Regions from separate parts of the Phyllobacterium sp. SL163 genome, predicted to be linked through region 1. Evidence: predicted binding sites of a transcription regulator. Region 1 holds the regulator's gene; each other region holds the start of a gene.
What was found. The regulator LexA, encoded in region 1, represses DNA repair genes until DNA is damaged. The targets are predictions, from matches to a motif close to TGTTCNNNNTGTGTTCNG.
Positions count from the first base shown of each region.

Region 2: a site for LexA is predicted at 2,106-2,123, ahead of uvrA (excinuclease ABC subunit UvrA). Genes of this name have one in related genera too.
Region 3: a site for LexA is predicted at 2,197-2,214, ahead of dinB (DNA polymerase IV). Genes of this name have one in related genera too.
Region 4: a site for LexA is predicted at 2,374-2,391, ahead of ACP7B1_RS16300 (sel1 repeat family protein). Genes of this name have one in related genera too.

Region 1 is NZ_JAFCVE010000003.1:168,583-172,795, reverse strand. It holds gene ACP7B1_RS07580 (substrate-binding domain-containing protein) at 99-1,127, shown strand; gene ACP7B1_RS07575 (GNAT family N-acetyltransferase) at 1,132-1,974, opposite strand; gene lexA (transcriptional repressor LexA) at 2,163-2,882, shown strand; gene ACP7B1_RS07565 (ComEC/Rec2 family competence protein) at 2,876-4,213, opposite strand, start outside.
Region 2 is NZ_JAFCVE010000003.1:354,040-358,252, reverse strand. It holds gene uvrA (excinuclease ABC subunit UvrA) at 1-1,968, opposite strand, end outside; gene ACP7B1_RS08570 (single-stranded DNA-binding protein) at 2,404-2,931, shown strand; gene ACP7B1_RS08565 (YqaA family protein) at 2,963-3,400, shown strand; gene ACP7B1_RS08560 (DUF2000 family protein) at 3,409-3,816, opposite strand; gene ACP7B1_RS08555 (AraC family transcriptional regulator) at 3,836-4,213, shown strand, end outside.
Region 3 is NZ_JAFCVE010000013.1:7,074-11,286, reverse strand. It holds gene ACP7B1_RS23360 (SOS response-associated peptidase) at 1-108, shown strand, start outside; gene ACP7B1_RS23355 (hypothetical protein) at 187-1,083, opposite strand; gene ACP7B1_RS23350 (hypothetical protein) at 1,263-2,096, shown strand; gene dinB (DNA polymerase IV) at 2,259-3,320, shown strand; gene ACP7B1_RS23340 (excisionase family DNA-binding protein) at 3,335-3,760, opposite strand; gene ACP7B1_RS23335 (PIN domain-containing protein) at 3,973-4,213, shown strand, end outside.
Region 4 is NZ_JAFCVE010000007.1:59,922-64,134, forward strand. It holds gene ACP7B1_RS16285 (DUF899 domain-containing protein) at 1-669, opposite strand, end outside; gene ACP7B1_RS16290 (SRPBCC family protein) at 730-1,206, opposite strand; gene ACP7B1_RS16295 (DUF2147 domain-containing protein) at 1,716-2,063, opposite strand; gene ACP7B1_RS16300 (sel1 repeat family protein) at 2,535-2,801, shown strand; gene ACP7B1_RS16305 (LysR family transcriptional regulator) at 2,977-3,837, opposite strand; gene ACP7B1_RS16310 (hypothetical protein) at 3,864-4,160, shown strand.

The DNA.
Region 1 (4,213 bases):
AGCAATTTACCAAAGCGCTTTGAATTTAGCCTCTGGTTATGTTTATTATTTGGAGTCATATCTGCATTGCCTGAACAGACCGTACTGGATTGCTTGCCATGAAACTCAAGGAACTGGCTGAACAACTGGGCCTCTCGCAAACGACCGTCAGTCGCGCCCTGAACGGCTATCCTGAAGTCAACAAGGCGACGCGCGAACGCGTCAGCCAGGCGGCTCTCAAATTCGGTTACAGCGCCAATGCCAATGCCCGGCGCCTTGCCATCGGCCGCATCGGCGCCATCGGCATCCTGATGCCGCGCGACCGCAGCGAACGTTTCGGTCCGCACACCAGCGAGTTCTTTTCCGGTCTGGCCGAGCAGCTGTCGCAGCACGAAATGGACCTGCTGATGAGCCCGAGCATCAACAATGACGAGCTTGCGGCCTACCGGCGGCTGATTTCCAGCAAGCGCGTGGACGGCATCATCGTCACCGGCCCCACCCTGATGGACGAGCGGGTTGCCATGCTGACGGAAGCGAAATTTCCCTTTGTGCTGCACGGGCGAACCAATATCGCCGCCCCGCATGCCTGGCTCGATATCGACAATGCCGGCGCCTTCCGGCAGGCGGCATCGCACCTGATCGATCTCGGCCACCGGCATATCGCGATGATCGACGGGCTGAAGGGCCACACCTTTTCCGAACACCGCGAAATGGGTTATCGCGAAGCATTGCTGGAGCGCGGCATTGCCGTCGATCCGCGCTTCATCGTGCATGAGCGTTTTTCCGACGAAACCGGTTTTCATGAGGCGCAGCGGCTTTTGTCCTATACGCCGCATCCGACCGCCATTCTCGCCGGCTCGATGATGACGGCGCTCGGCATTTTCCGCGCCATCCGTTCAAAAGGCTACGAACTCGGCAAGGAAGTTTCGGTGATCGCCCATGACGACGTGTTCCCCTATCTCAATGCCAGCAACATGGTCCCCGCCATGACCACCACCCGGTCGTCGATCCGCTCCGCCGGGTCGCGTATCGCCGAACTGCTGGTGCGCGTCCTTGACGGCGAGCCGGTCGAGAACATCCACGAGATATGGCCGGTCGAACTCATCCTGCGCCAATCGAGCGGTCCGCCCGTCGCCCCGCGCCGGTGAGTGCCTAGCCCAATTCGAAGGTTGTGATGCCAAAAATCCGGTCGAGCGGCAATTCGGGCGCCGGTCCGCGATACATGCGTGCGGTTTCGAACACCGGCGCCAGACCGTACCGGTCGCACAGGCGCCGCGCGGCCCCATTGGTCCCGGGAATATCCAGAAAGACCTGTGCATCCCCGGCCTTTGCTGCGAGCGATTGAAACAGCCGGTCGGCGATCTCTTCGGTTTCGGCAAACAAGGGACCGATTTTGCAACCCTCGCGGCATGCGCGCACGACGCCATACCCCGCGATTTTTCCGTCGGCAATGCAGGCCAGGCCGTGGCGCGAGCCGGACGGGCCGAGCCAGGCACGGATAAACGATTCCCGTGGTTCGGGATTGAATTGACGGTCATAGGCGGCGACGGCGCCGATCCATTGCGCATCGATGGCGACGATATCGTCGCTGACGGGTGCCCTGCAGCCGGGGGCGCCGCCATAGCGGTAATTCGCATGGGCATAGACAAACCCCGACTTCCGATAGTTTTCCTGCTGGGCAACGACACCATCAAGGCCGATGGTCTGTCCGGCAAATCCGCTCAGCACATCCTGCCAGAGCGACCAGCCGAAACCCAGCCCGCGCGATTGCGGACGCACCATGTAGAAGCCGAGAAAGCCGTAGTCTCTCGCATAGCGGACCAGCGAGACCGCTGCCGTCAGTTCATCATTGACCTCAAGCACGTGATAGCCTTTGGGGTCCGCGGCCCAGAATGCGTCCGCATCGTCCAAACCGGGGTTCCAGCCCTCGGCAGCTGCCCAGTCGATGATGGTGTCAAGGTCCTGGCGCTCGGCGATTCGGATGAAAGCTGTCATGATATTGTGATATCCAGTTGGAAACCGACGGAACAGTACCCTGAACGGGTGCATTTCTGCCCCCACATGCTTCGTAACCAAGCTTCCAGCATTGCCGCAACGGAATATTAAGCACTTGTAGAACAATGCTGGAACAGATAGTGTTTGTTCTGGTTTTGTTTTTCCGATTCCCTGCTAAAGGATCGCCGATGCTCACGCGTAAACAACATGAACTTCTTCTCTTCATTCATGAGCGTCTGAAGGAGACGGGCATTCCGCCATCCTTCGACGAAATGAAGGATGCGCTGGATCTGGCCTCCAAATCCGGCATTCACCGGCTGATCACTGCGCTGGAAGAGCGCGGCTTCATTCGCCGGCTTGCGAACAGGGCACGTGCGCTGGAAGTCCTGCGCCTGCCGGACTCCATCGCACCCGGCCTCAACAGCCAGAGAAAGTTCGAGCCGAGTGTCATCGAGGGCAGTCTCGGACGTAATGTTGCGCCGCCCAAACCGCAGCCGCGCGCCTCCAACGACATGGATATGCCTGCCAATGTCAGCATTCCGGTCATGGGCCGGATTGCCGCCGGTGTGCCGATTTCCGCGATCCAGAACCAGACCCACATGCTGAGCCTTCCGCCTGATATGATCGGCAGCGGTGAACATTATGCGCTTGAGGTCAAGGGCGACTCGATGATCGAAGCGGGCATTTTTGATGGCGATACCGTCGTCATCAAGCGCGGCGACACCGCAAGCCCAGGCGAAATCATCGTTGCGCTGGTCGATGATGAGGAAGCCACGCTCAAGCGGTTCCGCCGCAAGGGTGCCTCGATTGCCCTGGAAGCCGCCAACCCTGCCTATGAAACGCGGATTTTCGGACCGGACCGCGTGCGGGTGCAGGGCAAGCTCGTCGGCCTGATCCGCCGTTACTGATCGGCCGCCGCGTCCCGTTCGGCATTGTCCGGGATGCCTTCGATCGCGTGGGCCTTGCGTGAACGCTCCGGCCGGTTGCGCGCCGCATTGGAATGGATGCGGTACGTGTTCCAGGGTCGGTCGGGCGGACCGATCGCCCAGGTCAGGCGGGCCGACTGCCCCCTTTGCTCCATCGCTTCTACGGCTTTCGATAGATCCGTCACGTCACCCTGCCCTTGCCCGCCGGAACCGAACCGGATTTCCGCAGCACCGTTCAGGGCGAGATCGCGGCGCGTGATCACCATCGGGCCGGGAACGGGGCAACCGGTGTTCACACCGGCAAAGCCCAGCACGACGATGTTTCCCTCGCTGCAGGCGGGGTTCCTTTGCGCGGGATCATCCGTATAGGCGATGATGAGACCGCCCGGTTCGCGCGCCAGGCAGAGCTTTCCGGCGCATTCGAAGGCACCCTCCGCTGCCTCTTTGCCGATCCGCGCCGGTTTGACGATCTGTTCCAGCCCAAAACCCTGCCGCCAGTTGTTTAACGTGAAGGCGCCGCCCTGCGGGCGATTGATCATCAATGCCGCGCCATTGCGCACACCGGCCAGCCGGCCATCCTCCGACAGGACGATATCCGGCGGCGCTGTGCGTGCCATGATCAGGATGGCCGCAGCAAACAGCGGCAGGCTGCACAGACGCAACCACGACGTCGTGAGAAGCAGGATCACAAGTGCCACGCTCATCAGGATAAGGCTCGGCTGCGGCATCGGACCGAGATTACCCGAGGGCGAGAGTGCGGCAACGTGATGGGCGATGAACACCACCAGCTTGATGCCGCGTTCCATGACGGCGAACGGCAGGAAATCCAGATCGAACGGCATCAGCAACAGCGCCAATACGGCGAAGGGCATGACCAGCACCGAGACCACGGGCAAGGCAAAGGCGTTGCCGATCAGCCCGAGCGGTGCGGTATTGTTGAAATGATAGGCGGCAAAGATCGCACTGGCCGAACCGGCGACCAGGGATGTCAGCGCGACATCACTGATATGATCGCCGATCTTACCGGGCAGCCGCAACAACAGGTTGTTGCCGGAGGCACGCCGCGCGGTCCGGCCGGCCCTGCGCGGCGACCACCAGCCGTAGAATGCGATCAGTGCGGCGGTGGCCGAGTACGACATCTGGAAGCTTGGTCCCATCACCTCGTGCGGCGCGATGGCAATGGTTACCAAGGCGGCCAGGGCAACATTGCGCAATGACAAGGCAGCCCGGTCCACGGTCATGGCGACAAGCATGACTGCCAGCATGACAAAGCTGCGCTGGGCCGCCACGTCGATCCCCGAGAGCAGCAGATA
Region 2 (4,213 bases), 190 kb from region 1:
AAAGGTGCCAAGCGGAATTTCCGCCGACACATTCTTCAGGTTGTTGCCGCGCGCGCCGACAATCTTGATGCGTTTCTTGTTCAACTTGCGCCGCTCGGACGGCACGGCCACCTCGATCGCGCCGGACAGATATTTGCCGGTCAGCGACTTCGGGCTTGCCATGATATCGGCTGGCGTTCCGGAAGCGATGATTTCACCGCCATGAATACCGGCAGCCGGTCCGATATCGACGACATAGTCGGCAGTGAGGATCGCGTCCTCATCGTGTTCCACCACGATCACGGTGTTGCCGAGATCGCGCAGGTGCCGCAGGGTCTTGAGAAGCTGCTCGTTGTCGCGCTGATGCAGGCCGATGGACGGCTCATCCAGAACGTAGAGCACGCCGGTCAACCCGGAGCCGATCTGCGACGCCAGCCGGATGCGCTGGCTCTCGCCGCCCGACAGCGTGCCGGAATTGCGCGACAGGGCGAGGTAATCCAAGCCGACATCGTTCAAAAAGCGCAGGCGCTCGCGGATTTCCTTGAGGATGCGTGCCGCGATTTCCGTCTGCTTGTCATTGAAACTCTTGTCGATGTCACTGAACCAGGCATCCGCATGGCGGATCGACTTTTCCGTGATCTGGCCGATATGCAGGCCGCCGATCTTCACCGCCAGCGCTTCCGGCTTCAGGCGATAGCCGCCGCAGGCCGGGCAGGGCGTGCCGGACATGAAGCGCTCGATTTCCTCGCGCGACCAGGCCGAATCCGTTTCCTTCCAGCGGCGCTCCAGATTGGGAATGACGCCTTCGAACGGTTTCGTTGTCTTGTAGGAGCGCAGCCCGTCATCGTAGGAAAAATGTACCTCGCGGCTGCCGGTGCCGTAAAGAATGGCCTTTTGCGCGTCTTCGTTGATGTCGCGCCAGCGGTCGCCCAGCTTGAAGCCGTAGCTGCTGCCCAGGGCGTCCAATGTCTGGTTGTAATAGGGCGAGCTCGACTTCGACCAAGGGGCAATGGCGCCATTCTTCAGCGTCAGGCTTTCATCCGGCACGATCAGGTTGGGATCGATGGCCTTCTGGGTGCCGAGACCATCGCAGGTCGGACAGGCGCCGAACGGATTGTTGAACGAGAACAGGCGCGGTTCGATTTCGGCAATGGTGAAGCCGGAAACCGGGCAGGCAAACTTTTCCGAGAACATCAAACGCTCGTGCGTTTCGTTCTTGGATTTGTTGGCGGATTCCCCGGATGTCTCGTCGGCGGGCAACGGCTTGTCGGCGAATTCCGCCAGGGCAATGCCGTCGGCAAGCTTGAGCGCGGTTTCAAGGCTGTCCGCCAGACGTGCGGAGATGTCCGGGCGGACGACAACGCGGTCGACGACCACATCGATGTCGTGCTTGTATTTCTTGTCGAGGGCCGGAACGTCGGCGATCTCGTAGAATATCCCGTCGACTTTCACGCGCTGGAAGCCGCGCTTCTGCAGATCGGCCAGTTCCTTGCGGTATTCGCCTTTGCGGCCGCGCACGATGGGAGCGAGAATGAACAGGCGGGTGCCTTCATCCTGCGCCAGAACACGGTCCACCATCTGGCTGACGGTCTGACTTTCAATCGGCAGGCCGGTTGCCGGCGAATAGGGGATGCCGACGCGCGCATAGAGCAGGCGCAGATAGTCGTAGATTTCCGTGACGGTGCCGACGGTGGAGCGCGGGTTGCGGCTTGTCGTCTTCTGCTCGATGGAAATGGCCGGAGACAGGCCATCGATCTGGTCGACATCGGGCTTCTGCATCATCTCCAGAAACTGCCGGGCATAGGCCGACAGGCTCTCGACATAACGCCGCTGGCCTTCCGCATAGATGGTATCGAAGGCAAGCGAAGATTTGCCCGATCCCGACAGGCCGGTCATGACAATCAGCTTGTCGCGCGGCAGATCGAGGTCGATGTTCTTCAAATTGTGTTCGCGGGCACCACGAATGGATATAAATTTCTGATCGCTCATGACTGTCACGCCGTTATGGGGGAGGAACTGGCTCGCTGGCCGGAGTCTTTCCCTTATTTAGAAAGTCTCCAGCAGATTGCGAGGCCGCACCTGGGTTGGAATCACCATAGCCATGTTGACATCCATAGAGCAAGTGATAGAACAAAAAAAGAACAAATATTGCGGGCGAGGTAAAACCGGCGTAAAATCTGGGAGTTCCGTGCCTGACAAGCCAGACAGGCACGGGATAAGGGCATTGAACGGATAAGTGCGCGTGCAAGCCTACTGACAGATTTGTCAGGAGAGTGTCAGTTGCCACTGAATTGTCAGGAGGCTGGCGGCATTGGTGGTCGAAGCGAGCAGTATTTTGTGGATAGAGCCAGACAGTTGCCCGCGCAATGAGCGGCTTCTGTATGATGGCGCCAAATCGAAAAGCTAATTTTGTGGAGTATTTTTATGGCTGGCAGTGTCAACAAGGTAATTTTGGTCGGTAATCTTGGCGCTGATCCGGAAGTCCGGCGTCTTGGTTCAGGCGATCCGGTGGTCAATCTGCGCATTGCCACCTCGGAAAGCTGGCGCGACAAGAACAGCGGCGAGCGCAAGGAAAAGACCGAATGGCACAGCGTCGTCATTTTCAACGACAATCTGGCCAAGGTGGCTGAACAGTATCTCAAGAAGGGCATGAAGGTTTATCTGGAAGGCGCGCTGCAGACCCGCAAGTGGCAGGACCAGACGGGCAATGACCGTTATTCGACGGAAATCGTCCTGCAGAAGTTCCGCGGTGAATTGCAGATGCTCGATTCACGCGGCGAGGGTGCCGGTTCTGGCGGCGGCCGCTCGTTCGACAATTCGAGCCGGGGCCAGGTCTCCGACAATGGCGATTATGGTTCGGATTTCGGCCGTTCCAGCGCTTCGCCGTCCAGCGGTGGCGGCAATGCAGGTGGCAACTTCTCGCGCGATCTCGACGACGAGATCCCGTTCTGAGCCTGTTCTGTAAGCCATTGCCGGTTTGATCATGCTTGTTGATTTGGGCGTGTATGCCGGATTGTTCGCGGCCGCTTTTGCGGCCGCAACCATTTTGCCGATGCAGTCGGAGGCGCTGCTTGCCGGACTGCTGCTCTCGCATTCCTATCCGGCAATCGCATTGATCGCTGTTGCCAGCGTGGGCAACGTCCTTGGCTCGGTGGTCAATTGGCTGCTTGGGCGCGGGATCGATCAGTTCCGCCACAGCAAATGGTTCCCGGCCAGCGAGGCGCAGCTCGACCGTGCCACAGGCTGGTACCAGCGCTATGGCAAGTGGACCCTGCTGTTGAGCTGGGCACCCGTGATCGGCGATCCGCTGACGCTGATTGCCGGGGTGTTGCGCGAGCCGCTCTGGAGTTTTGTGCTCTTGGTCTCTATTGCCAAGACTGTGCGGTATCTCGTTGTATTCGCGCTCGTATCCGGCTGGTAGCGCCGGTGTTACGGGTGCATCCTGGCGCCCTTGGTGATCTTGTCGACGATCTTCTTCTCCGCGTGCAGCGCAATGCCGACAACCCTCGCATCATCCGGTGCAAACCGGGCAAACACGGCGCGATTGGCCTGATCATATCCGGTTGAAAACATCTCCTCGATATACAGGCAGGATTTGACCTCGCGTTCGAGCGAGCGGCGGTGGATGGCCGACAGGGTTGCCTGATCCGCCGTGAGCACGATCATCGGCTGGATGGGCAAGGGATGATAATGATGGCCGGCCCGATCCATATAGGGGTCGCCGATCAATCCGGGGGACTGGGCGACAACGCCGCTTGCCAGGAATGACGAGACGTTGAGTTTCTGCCATGTCGCAAGATCGTCACGCACGACAATTGTAATTTTCGTATCAAACACCAAATCTAGGTCTCCATTCATGGATCGAGTCTGCCGGATGCCGGGTGAAAATCTAAAAGAGGAAGTGCTGCGCGGTCTTGGACGTTTGTGCGAGCGTCCGGCGCACGATGCCATCCTGTCGGCGCCATCCAATCCGGGTGTCGAGCGCATGGAAGCGCGTTTCACCGGCGATGCCTTCGAACCGCACCGGCACGATACCTATGCCATCGGCGTGACGCTGCACGGCGTCCAGACATTCCGCTATCGCGGGGAAAAGCGGCAAAGCCTTCCCGGCAACATCATGGTTCTGCATCCCGATGAGGTGCATGATGGCGGGGCAGGCACCGATGACGGCTTGCGTTACCGGATGATCTATCTCGAGCCGGCGCTGGCCATCGAGGCCCTTGGCACCGATCAT
Region 3 (4,213 bases), on a different contig from region 1:
GCCCGCCCGCTACCGGATGACGCGCTGATCATTTCATCACGGGAGGCGTATGGATCGACAATTGTCTCTAAATCAGGAGAGCCTGTAAGTCAGACAAGCCTTTTCTAGCCAATTACGTGGTATTGCCTCAGCCGCGGCGTGCTAAGTCGGTCAGCGGAGCGTCTGATGGAAGCCCATCTCCTTGTCTCAATAGTCGGTAATCTTGGAGAAATTGTCCGCGGAATCGTCTTCGCCTTCGTCATACCAGCTCGACGTGTCGATAGACGCGACAGCGTCTTGAAACTTGCTCAGAGCAGTCACGGGCGCAGCAAACGATAAACTAAATGGAAAGTTAGTGCTGATTTCCGCACCGTTGTCGTTCCGAAAATCACTCTTTGACCCGTAGGAAAGCTCAATATAAACGTCGCCATCGGCGTGATAGCTTATCAATGTTGCGCCGATTGCCGTTATGGTAAGGCTCGCAACTTTGACAGCTTCGACCATAGTGCGATTAGAGAGGATGTCGATCTCGCTAAATACTTCCTGCGTGAACACTTCGAGCGCGTGCTTGTCTACCGCCTCGGCGACTGCCTGCCTTACGGTCTGGCGACAATCCTCCAAGGTCTCCATCAAAGAAAGATATGTCGCGATCGTCTCGCACGCGAAGACATCAGCCTCCTCGGCAGACGTTCCGATCGTATTCGGCCTGACGTGAGTATATTTGCTAAGCTCATCGATTACCGAAATGACCGCGCCATGGATCTCGCCGGCGTCGAAGCCTAACTCATCAAGAAGAGGATCTGCGATTCCACCCTGAATTGCATAACGCACACGTTGGCGACGTGTCGGACGGCCGTCCTGAGTTTCCGGTTGGAACCAGGAAGATGCGCGAATTTGGTCGTCGGGCGCCATCGTGTGAAGGCTGTGGCCATATAACTCCCGAAAGCCTGATGCGAACTGCGAAAGGCGGAGTGGATTTTCATCAATGGCAAAAGCCATCATAGATCCTTCGACAACCTTTCGGGAAAAGTCGTCGGGTAGAACTTGCTCCAAGGAACCAAGAAGCTCGCCAAGTCGCCCCTCAATCTGAACGTTCGCCGCCATTAAATGCTGATCCTCCACGGGCTGCTTGTCTCGAAGCTTCTAGGTCTTGGCGCACATTTGGTCGGCCGCACGTCCTTGCAGGGCATATTTAATGTGGCAAACCATGGGTTCCGACCTCGAAATGCAGATATACCCTAAGTTTATTTCACCTACCAAAGATAGGATTTTAATACAGCAACATGGAAAAGATCGAATACGTCTATGACGATGCCACCGCGTCGAAAGCTTTCGTCCTCTCGCTCAAACTGAAGGTGATCCGCGAACGCTTCTCCTCGCTCCAACACTGGAATCCTGACAATTGCGCGCTGGTATTGCTAGGGGGTAAGCCAGTCGCCCTTGCTGACTGCAATCGTTCCGAAGACGGCCTTGGAGCCATCTGCGGTTTGATTGCCCGCCCGGGCTTCGGGGGATACGCGGTCAACGCTCTATCCGCATTGAAGCGTCATACGCAGTTGCAACACTGGGCTGCCGCAGTTCGAGCACCCAATCCTGCTGTGTTTGGGATAGCTCGTCGTTATCTCGACGAGCTCTACGATCAGGGTGCTTGGGAAATATCCAATGAATTGATGCTGAAACACGGAGCACTTGGCCACCTTCGTCCTACACCTTTGGTTATTTCCACTTTTCATCTGAGACATTTGCAACTTCCGCCGATCAAAGATTGGAACTCCGCGACCAGACGACAACTTTTGGAAGCTGCCCGATCTCCTGGGACGGTCAATCTCGTTGCGCCGTCAGGCGATAATCTGGGCCCATTGATGATGACGTTGGCATTCGAACTCGCCAACACCGCGGGATTGGTGCGTCAGAATATGACCCGTACTCTTATGTTCATGATGATGGCGATGAACGGGATACAGGTTCCGGATAAAATGGCACGAAAGTTCATCTCGCCGTCGGCACCAGGTGACTTTCAGCAGAGCATTGATGTCGCGCTTGCGTCACTGGATAGGTCCGGAACGCTGCTCTTTTCACCACAGAAAATGGAAGGAAGGCTGCCTTGGAACAATTGACGTAGATCACGGCCGGCAGAAAAAGCCGCCGCTTGAATAGCTCGGCATTCCAACCAATCAACTCTTGATATACCAGAAGCGCAGCTTTTCACCATTCCAATGTTCTCCTTTTGTTCTTTCTATGCTATTCTCTTTGGATTATACCAGATCAGGCTTTTCCGGATGTCACGAAAGATAATTCATATAGACATGGACGCGTTTTATGCGTCAGTGGAGCAACGAGATAATCCGGCGTTGCGCGGCTTGCCGATCGCAGTAGGTGGCTCCGGCACCCGCGGTGTTCTGACGACCGCGAGTTATGAAGCGCGCAAGTTCGGCGTCCATTCGGCAATGCCTTCGGTCACCGCGGCTCGCAAGTGTCCGGACCTTATATTCGTCAAACCGCGGTTTGAAGTCTATCGCGCCGTGTCACAGCAAATCAGAGAGATTTTCTGCGACTACACGCCGCTTGTTGAACCCCTTTCGCTCGACGAGGCTTATCTGGATGTCACCAAGAACCTCAAGGGGATGGAGATTGCGACCGAAATCGCCACGGAGATTCGAGCAAGGATCCTGGCTGTGACCGGCCTGACGGCTTCGGCGGGCATTTCGTACAACAAGTTTCTGGCAAAAATCGCTAGCGACCTCAACAAACCGAATGGGCAGGCCGTCATCGCGCCAAAGAACGGGCCTTCATTCATTGAGCAGCTTCCCGTGAAGAAATTCCATGGTGTCGGCCCCGCAACGGCAGAGAAGATGCATCGGCTAGGTATACAGACCGGCGCGGACCTTAAAGAGCGATCAGTCGAGTTCCTCACTCAACACTTCGGCAAGGCAGGCACGTACTTCTATGGCATCGCGCGCGGACTTGATACCCGGGAAGTGCAACCTGATCGAGTGAGAAAATCGATCGGCGCCGAGGACACGTTCCCCGAAGACGTTTTTGAACTCGAGACTGCACGCGAGCAATTGCACCCACTCGTATCTAAGGTGTGCCAGTTCTGTAACAACAATGACACCGGGGCAAAGACCGTAACGCTGAAGGTCAAGTATTCCGACTTTCAGACGATTACCCGTAGCCGAACATCGCCTATAGCCAATCGCACCGAGGCTTCCGTCTGGATGGTGCTGGAGCCTTTGCTCCAATCCGTATTTCCGACAAGAAAGGGTATCCGTCTGCTCGGTGTCAGCCTTGGAAGCTTGGAGGGAGCAGATCAGAATCCGCAGCTTGATCTTGCTATCTAATTCCAGGGAAAGGGCTAAGGCTTGCCACCCAGGTCGTATCCACCAAGATCTTCGCTGAGTGCGGTCAGACGATCCAGCGCCGCCAGGCGTTTAGCATCACGCGTGGTCTTGAACGCTTCAACATCATTGGCACGAAGCCTGCGATGCGTTCCGACCTTCTCTGCACCAATTTCACCCCGATCGATCAAGCGAACGAGATATTGGCGAGATACGCTCAAAATCTCGGCTGCTTCTTGGGTAGACAAAAGCTCTTCATCCGCAAGCACGGTGACCTGTCGTCCTTCCGCCACCAACTCGGCGGCGCGGAACATCACGTCGGCTAGCACACTCGGCAATTCCACCGACTCGCCATTGACGAGGACGATCTTTACGGACCCTGCCTGCTTGGTGGACCGGGAGACGAGCATATTCGCGAGGCGCGCAGCAGCGGTTCTCTCCATGGGGAGAACTGTGCTAGACGACTGTTCCGATCTTCCTGAGGAAGGATTGCGATGTGATGTAACCATGGACGCAATATGGTCCATAAACGCTATAAACGCAACCTTCCCGTTTTCATAGCGAACACGGTGGCTGGGGCCCTACGCATGCTCGACTTGATGTGCGCCGCTGGCCGATCTAAGTTTCGGCCTTTCCATAGTATGCGACGTCGCGCTTGAAGATCGAAGGCGTCAAACAGAGCGGCGACAGTGAAATGATAACCGTAGTCCTGGACGCAAATGTCCTTTACCCAATGCTCTTGCGCGACACCCTCCTGCGATGCGCTGCCGCCGGGCTCTTTCAAATCCGTTGGTCCTCCAAGATTCTCGAGGAGATGACAAGCAATCTGGTGAGAGACTACGGCATGCCTGCGGAGGCAGCCGACGCATTACGCCAAATTATGGATGAAGCGTTCC
Region 4 (4,213 bases), on a different contig from region 1:
GAGCGGCGTCAGGTCGAGATAGTTGTAGGTGCCCAGCTGCAGGTCGCCGCCGCGTCCATAGCTTGAATAGGTGTGGTAGACCGTATCGCCGTCGCGCAGGAAGACACTGGTTCCCGGCTGTTCGCCCCGCATGAACCAGGGCATGCCCTTGCGCTCATATTCCTCGGCCGTGGTGTAATTGTAGACGGGCGGCATGACGGCCTCGTCCAATGTCACGTGAAAATCATAGTTGAAATCGCTGTCATGCGACGACATCCACGGGAAGGTCCAGCCCATGCGTCTTCTGTAAGCTTCGATTTCGGCGACAGGTGCGCGCGAGACGGCGACCAGCGTGGTGTCGCGGGCGTGCAGATGTGCCAGATTGCCGATACTGTCGGCAAGGAAGGAGCATCCGGGGCAGCCTTCGCCTTCGCCCGGTCCCAGCATGAAATGATAGACGATCAACTGGCGGCGCCCCTCGAACAAATCGGACAGGCCGAGTTTGCCCTTCGGCCCCTCGAAAACATAATCCTTGTCGATCCGGACCATCGGAAGCGCACGGCGCTCACGGTTCAGGGCATCGCGCTGTTTGGTGAAGGCCTTTTCCTTCAGCAGAAAGGCTTTTCTGGCCTCGTCCCACTCGGCGCGGGAAACAACCTTGCGGTCGTCAGGGTGTGCATGGGTGTTCATCGTTTCCTCCTTGATATTGGCTCAAGCGATAATCAGTCCATAAGCGAGGGCATGCGCTCCTCAGTGAAGGCGGCCCAGCGGCTCGACATAGGCCTCCAGCCGTTCCATGCATTCGGTCCAGCCATTCTCATGCGAATCCCGGTCGCCGGCGGAATCGAACGGTGCCTGATGGAAGACGAGCCGCGTGCGCTGTCCCTGCGCGCTCATGGTGACGGTTACCAATGTCTGCGGCCCGCGCAGGCCATCGCTATCCTCCCAGGCAAAGGTGAAGACGATCCGCTCCGGCTCGACGATCCGCGTGTAACGGCCGACCATCCAGGCATCCTCGCCATCGGGAGAGCGGATGGACGAGCGATAGGCACCGCCCTCCCTGAAATCGATCTGGCAGTTCGGGCAGGTGAAATTCTTCGGCCCCCACCAGCGCACGACATGCTCCGGCTGTGACCAGACCTTGAAAACGAGCGCCACCGGCGCATCGACGATTCGGACGATTGTCAGTTCGCGATCATTGTCCCTGCGGGCCAGCGCTGCGGTCATGGTTCCTCTTCCTTCCCATTCCGAACGGATATTACCTAACTCATAGGTTAAATAACCTTTTGGTTTAATACACTCTGATTTTGCCAACGTCAACATTGCCGGGGCGTACTTTTTTGCGTCACACATTTTCCTTGGAAAGCGCCACATCCGGCATCAGTTTCCGCTCCGGCAAGGACCGCCTTGCGATTCACGATGCCGGAGACGCAGATGAGACATGTCAGGTCATATTACACGCCGCGCTGCACGTGTTGGGTCCATGCCGGTTGTTCCGGCCCTGTCGCTGTCGATCAGACCGGCGGGCGCAGCGAAGGAGCGGGATATCGAAGCCGCGTTCAAAGACCTGGAGAGGGCAAGCGGTGCACGCCTTGGGGTTTCGGCGCACGGTACGGGCAGCGGTAAGCGCATCGCAAGAAGGCGCAACCCGGACGGGCCGGCCATATCTGGCGCAAGCAAACAAAAACCCCGCGAGAGCTCTACGCTTTCACGGGGTTTGGCATGCCGTCTGAAAATTACTGGCGTGTCAGGCTTTCGCTCTTGCAGATGAGCCCGCCCAGCACGCAACCGGACAGGGACAGGGTGTTGCCACTGACGCTGGCCTTACCATTATAAGTCTTGCCCTCGTCAAGCTTGTTGACCTGTCCCTTGTAGGACCCGCCCTTGCCGGACATCTCGCCGATGGATTTGCCCTTGTATTCGCCGGTCAAGACCGTGCCGCAATACTTGTCGGCGCCGCAGGACGAGTACTGGATGAGCGTACCTGTCGGCCGCTTCCACGTGCCGACGATCGGTTCCTCGGCCAGTGCCGGACCTGCCATCAATACAACGCCGGCGCATGCCAATAAGAGTTTGCGATTCATATGTTCCTCCCGATAAGGGTTGTGCGGCAAATGGGGTCTCTCCGCGTCCATTTGCATGTCCCTTACGTAAACGTAATTCAAAAAAACCCTGAAAGGAAGCCTTATGCGTGCTCGCAGCCGGGCTTTTTTGCAGGCAGGCGTTGCGGAACGGAGAGGAGATTTCTGTGTGAATGGCTCCAAGCCCGGCAAAAAGAAGCTGTGCCTTGGTTAGCAAAGGCTTGAAATCGGACATTGGCATTTTAAGCGAATTTGATCCAAATGCCTGCAATTGCTGGGGCGATATATTTAATGAATTCCGAAGTTTACCAGTTGTTTTTGTTTTGTTTGGCTCCAGTTAATCATGCCCCTTAACAGCAATTTGAGGGCTGTGTGGCATTCTCGAAAACATCGAAAGAGCACGCCAAAACAAACAAATCAGGCGGTTCTCAGAAGTCTAACAGGGCTTATCGGTTTAAACAGGGACTCGGTAAAATGGCACGCTTTGATCTTCAGAATATCGATGCCGGACATGTCGGCGGCACCGCAGAAACGGACATCCTCTTTGAAATGGGCATCATGTATGCCACGGGCCGTGACTGTGCCGTTGATCATGTCGCCGCGCATAAATGGTTCAACATTGCGGCCATCAAAGGCAGCGACCGGGCTGCGGAACTGCGCGCCGAACTGGTGAAAACCATGTCCAAGGCCGATCTGGCAACGGCCATGCGCGAAGCCCGCGAATGGATGACCACACACTGAACTGCAGATGCCTGGTGCGTGGTTCGACAAGCTCACCATGAGGGAAGTGGGTTGGTGCAAGGTTAATCACAAACGTTGCAGAACCTAACTCCCTGCAATCCTCACTCTCCCTCATGGTGAGCTTGTCGAACCACGCATGAGCGCTCAAGCCACAGCGGCACGAGACAACAATGGCTCAGCCCATCGGCTGGAACGCATCGCGGATCACCTTGGCCATGCCGTCAATCGCAGGGCTCATCATCCGCGGATTGCGCCGCAGCACGACATTCGATGAATCAATGACCGGAAATCCCTCTGCTTCCGTCAGTTCGCGGCAGCCCGGCGGGATGTTGCTGCGCGCGAGCGGGGCGATGGCAAGGCCGGAAACCGCTGCTATTTTCAAGCCTCCGCCCGTATCGCAGCTGTAGGCCACGCGATAATCGATCCTGTTGCGCTCCAGCGATCCCATGGCGAATTTCCTGCACCAGTCCGAGCGCTCGTAGATCGCGATGGGAACGGGCGTGATTTCATGCACGCAATGCACCTCCGAGGTGACCCAGACGGTCGGGTCGATAAACAGAACCTCGCCGGTTGCCGGCGGCTCCCAGTTGAATATGACGGCAAGATCAAGCTCGTCCGCATCCAGTGCGGCCAGTTGCTGCGCCGAATATCCGCATTTGACCGTTACCTCCACTTGCGGATGCTGGCTGGCAAAGGCGGCGAGGGCGCGCGGCAGGATCGTGTAGCCATATTCTTCGGGAAGGCCGATCCGCACGGGGCCGCCAAGCGGCTTGGCCCGGATCGTCGCCATGGTTTCATCGAGCAGCGCGACGATGCGCTGCGCGTTGACGAGCAGTGCTTCGCCCTGGGCGGTCAGCGCAACGCCGCGCGAGCCGCGGGCAAAAACGCTTTCTCCCAGAACCTCCTCAAGCCGTTTGATCTGGACGCTCACGGCCGATTGCGTGCGCCCGATCCTTTCCGCCGCGCGGGTGACATTGCCGGCCGTTGCCACGGCCAGGAACGTGCGGAGCAGATCGCTGTCGAGCGGCGGGTTCATGGTGTTCCCTGCAATTAAAAATTCGAATGACAGGCATAATTTCTATTCGTTTGATGTATGTCAATGCTTGCGGCAAGCATGGTGATTATTCACCATTCGAGATCATCTCCATGTCTGTTTTCTGCTTGTTTTCAAATCTTTGGAAGGGTTTGCAGATCGCTGATCGCGAGGCTCGCCAACTCGCGGTATTGTCGCGCAAGCCGGGTGAACATTTGCTGCGCGATGCCGGTATCACGCGCCAGGACGCAGCCGGGATCGCCTGCTGCTATCGTCTGAAGCGGCTGCGGGTACTCCTGCGGCACGGGAACCAGCCCCGCCATTGACATGGCTGCCGGTTTGACGCTGAACACTCTTCTTCGGCAATTCCACATTATTG